One region of the Pantoea sp. GABEPS69 genome, then DNA from elsewhere that is predicted to be linked to it. Evidence: predicted binding sites of a transcription regulator. Region 1 holds the regulator's gene; the other holds the start of a gene.
The links. Region 1 encodes LexA, which represses DNA repair genes until DNA is damaged. Its sites were predicted from a motif close to TNCTGTATGTACATACAGNA; they were not measured.
Positions count from the first base shown of each region.

Region 1 (2,403 bases):
GGGAAGAGTCAGCAACGTCAGGAAGTAGCCAAGCGCGGCCATCGCCATACTGTTGCGCATTTCGCGTCCGCGCGTCGCGCCGATAAACAGGCCGTCCAGCAGATAGCACCATACGCCCGCCAGCGGCAGAACGATCTGCCAGATGAGATAGCGATCCACCAGCTGCCGTAGCGACTCTAGCGAAGTCAGCATCGACACAATAGCGTCGCCGCTCGCCGCGTAGATGAGCGCAAAGGCCAGCGCGACCATGCCCGCCTGTCGGCAGGCGGCGTGCCACACCGACAGCAGTCGCTCTCCGTCGCGCGCGCCGTAGGCCTCGCCAGAGACGGCTTCCACCGCGTAGGCGAAGCCGTCGAGCGCATAGGCGGTAAAGGTGATAAACATCAGCAGTACGGCGTTAGCGGCGACAATCTCCGGCCCCAGTCGCGCGCCGATAAGCGTCAGCGATGCAAAGCAGAGCTGCAGCAGCAGCGAACGCAGCATAATGTCGCGATTGAGGCGCAGCAGGCGGCTGATATCGCCGCGCCAGCTCTCTTTCAGCATCGCTATCGAGATGCCGCGTAGCTTCAGTACGCGCCACACCATCGCCAGCCCAACCGCCAGCGTGACATATTCCGCCAGCGCCGTGGCGCTCGCCGCTCCTGCCACGCCCCACTTCAGACCGAGCACCAGCCACAGGTCGAGCAGAATATTGACCGCGTTGCCCACCACCAGCAGCACAACCGGCGCGCGTGCATACTGCACGCCCAGCAGCCAGCCGAGGATCACCATGTTAGCCAGCGTCGCCGGCGCGCTGAGCCAGCGGATATCAATAAAGATCGCGGCCTGCTCCTGCACCTGCGGATCGCCGCCCGCCAGCCGACCTGTCAGCGCGCTGAGCGGCTCGCGCAGCAGGATAAACAGCAGGCCCGCCAGCAGCGCCATCAGTAGCGGCTGCGTCAGGGCGCGCGCCAGCGCCTGCGTATCGCGTGCGCCAAAGGCCTGCGCGGTGATGCCGGTGGTGCTCATGCGCAGAAAGAGTAAAAGCATAAAGACGAAGCTGGTCGCGGTCGCGCCAATCGCTACGCCGCCAAGGTAAACCGGACTGTCGAGATGGCCGATAACGGCGGTGTCCACTAGGCCAAGCAGCGGTACGGTGATATTGGAGAGGATCATCGGCAGCGCCAGCCGCCAGAGTTGTCGGTCGTCAGCAGAGAAGAGACGCATCAGCCGGTCCATGCCTGAAAACGTAAAAAGAAGCGAGGCGGCCCCGGCGCGACATTAGCCGCAGGAGGCGCGTGAAAAGATTATCGTACAGACGCCTGACGAAGGGATGCAGGCGTCTGAAGGCCAGCGGTCAGAGCCACTCGCCGTTGCGCACCACGCCTACCGCCAGACCTTCGACGGTCAGCGACTGCGTGCGGGTGTCGACGATAATCGGCTCGAAGTCGTTGTTTTCCGGCAGCAGATGAACCACGGTGCCCTGCTTTTTCCAGCGCTTTACCGTGACTTCGTCATCGATGCGCGCCACGACGACCTGACCGTTACGCACATCCTGCGTTTTATGCACAGCCAGCAGATCGCCATCCATAATGCCGATATCTTTCATCGACATACCGGCGACGCGCAGCAGGAAGTCAGCAGAGGGCTTAAACAGGTCGGGATCGACTTTGTAGTGCGTTTCAATATGTTCCTGCGCCAGTAGCGGCTCGCCGGCGGCGACGCGGCCGATTAGCGGCAGTCCGTTGGACTCTTCCTCTTCCATCAGCAGGCGAATGCCGCGTGATGCGCCGGAAACGATCTCGATAACACCTTTACGCGCCAGCGCTTTAAGGTGCTCTTCGGCGGCGTTGGGGGAACGGAACCCCAGCTGCGAGGCGATCTCCGCACGCGTTGGCGGCATGCCCGTCTGGTTGATATGGTCGCGAATCAGGTCATAAACCTGTTGCTGCCTGGTGGTTAATGCTTTCATCCCGCCCCCTGGTTGTTTATACAGTCGCTGTGAGTATATACAGGTATTGGCGAAATGAAAACCAAAACCCAGGGAAATAACAGCCGTTTGGGCAATTCTGGAAAGGCTATCGCAAATGGGTCCAGAGCAGCGCGATCCAGACAAACAGCGCCAGTATGATAGCGAGCAAGACGGCGGCGGAACCCATATCTTTCGCCCGCCCCGCCAGCGGATGCCGCTCCTGGCCGATGCGGTCGACCACCGCCTCAATGGCGCTGTTAAGGATCTCGACGATGATCACCAGCACCACCGATCCGATCATCAGGATGCGCGCGACGGAGTCGACATCCAGCCAGCAGGCGATGACGATGGCGACGATGGCGGCCGTGGCTTCCTGACGAAACGCGGCCTCATGCTGCCAGGCGGCGCGTAGCCCCTGCCACGAGTAGCCTGCCGCTTTCACTATCCTGAGT
Region 1 covers NZ_CP118618.1:3,735,008-3,737,410, forward strand. Annotated here, with positions in the region: gene dinF (MATE family efflux transporter DinF) at 1-1,206, opposite strand, end outside; gene lexA (transcriptional repressor LexA) at 1,337-1,951, opposite strand; gene PVE98_RS18200 (diacylglycerol kinase) at 2,058-2,403, opposite strand, start outside.

Region 2 (2,403 bases), 1.3 Mb from region 1:
TCGCGCTTCATCGCCCAGCTCTTTTCAATGCCCTGCCCGGCGAACCAGAGCGTTCCCCTGCCCGCCTGATTAATCTTATCTACCACCTGCATTAGCGCCTCACTGTTGGCTCTCGGCCCACAGGCGTCAAACAGATGCAGCTGCGCCACGCCCTGGCTGAAAAAATCCCCCAGCATGACGCCCGCCTTCATATAGCGGTAGCCGTCCAGCCAGATGCGATCCAGCGCCTCTGTGGCGATGCGGACAATATCGCGCGTGTCGTTTGAAGGGGTCAGCAGCTGCCCCATTGCCTGGTTGCCGTAATAGGGCTCGTTTTCCGCGTGCGGGCTGGTTTTCAGAAACACCGCGATTTGCCGACAATACTGATTCTCCTGCCGCAGCTTTTCCGCCGCCCGCTCGGCATACTGACAAACCGCCTGCCGCACCGCGTCGTAATCGGTGAGCCGCGTGCCAAACGAGCGCGAGCAGACGATTTGCTGCTTCGTCGGCACCACCTCTTCCAGGTCCAGGCAGGCTTCGCCGCGCAGTTCGCGCACCGTGCGCTCAAGCACTACGTTAAAGTGCTTGCGGATGACCCAGGTAGAGCTGTCTGCCAGCTGCAGCGCGCTCTCAATGCCCATCTGATGCAGCTTTTTAGCGATGCGCGCGCCGACGCCCCACACCTCTTCTACCGGCACCAGCGCCATCAGCTTACGCTGCCGCTCGGCGTGCGACAGGTCGACCACCCCTTTTGTGCCGCGATACTTTTTCGCGGCAAAGTTGGCCAGCTTCGCCAGCGTTTTGGTGGGCGCAATCCCGACCCCCACCTGCAGATGCAGCTCCTGCTTCACGCGCGCCTGAACCGCGCGGCCAAACGCCTCAAGCGGCTGGCAGAAGCTGACGCCGCTCAGGTTGAGAAAGGCCTCATCGATGCTGTAGATCTCAACCGACGGTGCCATCTCCTCCAGCGTAGTCATCACGCGCAGGCTCATATCGGCATAGAGCGCATAGTTGGAGCTGAAAACCTGCACCCGGTGCTGGCGCAGCGTCTCTTTCAGCTTAAAAAAAGGCGCACCCATCTTAATGCCAAGCGCTTTGGCCTCTGCGCTGCGGGCGATAACGCAGCCGTCGTTGTTGGAGAGCACCACGACGGGCACCCCGCGTAAGTCGGGGCGAAAGACGATTTCACAGCTGGCGTAGAAGCTGTTTACGTCGACCAGCGCGTACATATTAGTGCGTCGATTTAATAACGTAGGTCACGACGCCGAAGACCTGGAGTCCTTCGGGGGTATTGATAGGGATTGGGCTGTGTTTGCTGTTGGCCGGCATCAGTAGCACTGAGGGATGGATGCGCAGCTGCTTAATAGTAAATTCGCCATCAATAGCGGCGACGATAATATCGCCGTGCTTCGCCGTAAGAGAGGAGTCGACGACAATCATATCCCCTTCGCAGATGCCCGCCTCGATCATAGAATCGCCGCTGACGCGGAGAAAGTAGGTTGCGCTAGGGTGCTGCACCATCAGGTCATTCAGGTCGATGCGTTTTTCGATGTAATCCTGCGCCGGCGACGGAAAACCGCAGGGCACGCGCTCAATGTAAAGCGGCAAAGGCAGCAGCTCGCGGACTTCCGCGGGGCGATATAACTTCATGAGAAAGACTCCTTCTTCTGGATACTGTATATAAATACAGTAATATCAAACTCATGATTTAATCAAGGCGCAGCGGTGGTAAAAATGGTAAACCCACTGACGCTGAAGGGATTATTTTTTGTAAGGCTGAGAGGTTAACCTGTCTCATGAGCAAAATATCGACTTAATTCAAACTGATATGGCGATAATATGAGCGTTAAAACGCGGATGAAACAGGCTCTCGCCCGGTTTGTGTTTTTCACCGTCTCCACTACTTTTCACACTGTCATCTGCTTTACCTGGCGGTGACGCCGCAAGACGCCTTTTCTCTCATTTGCCGCATCGCTTTCGATCCCTGAATGTTAAATGTTTAATCGCCCGGTCAAAACTCATGTGGGCTTTTCTTTATCCTGAAGAGGCGTAGTCACTCCCTTTGAGAATATCAATCAGCACATTTCTCTTTTGTAAAAAAGAAGGATTAAAAACGCGATATGAATAGCGGTCAAATAACAGAGAATGCGTGAAAGGTAGAGTTCTAACCGTTAGAGATTAAGGTAATTATTTATTTTTAAATCAGTGGCGGCGCTTATTAACTATGTTATGCTTAAAATGAATTCTGAGCCCAAGCCTCCACCAGAGATATTGCTCTACGAGTCCGTTTTATATCCAATATGACTCTCCCCTGCATTGCGGGGGCATTTTTTATTTCGCTTTGCTAAATATCAATATCACTTTCTCCTGCCACTTTCCCCCGGCCACGTGCGGCGTGTCCGCTGCGGGCGCTGCTCAACAGGA
Region 2 covers NZ_CP118618.1:2,441,546-2,443,948, forward strand. Annotated here, with positions in the region: gene umuC (translesion error-prone DNA polymerase V subunit UmuC) at 1-1,208, opposite strand, end outside; gene umuD (translesion error-prone DNA polymerase V autoproteolytic subunit) at 1,210-1,629, opposite strand.
Region 2: umuD (translesion error-prone DNA polymerase V autoproteolytic subunit) is a predicted target of LexA. The motif match lies at 1,652-1,671, and genes of this name have one in related genera.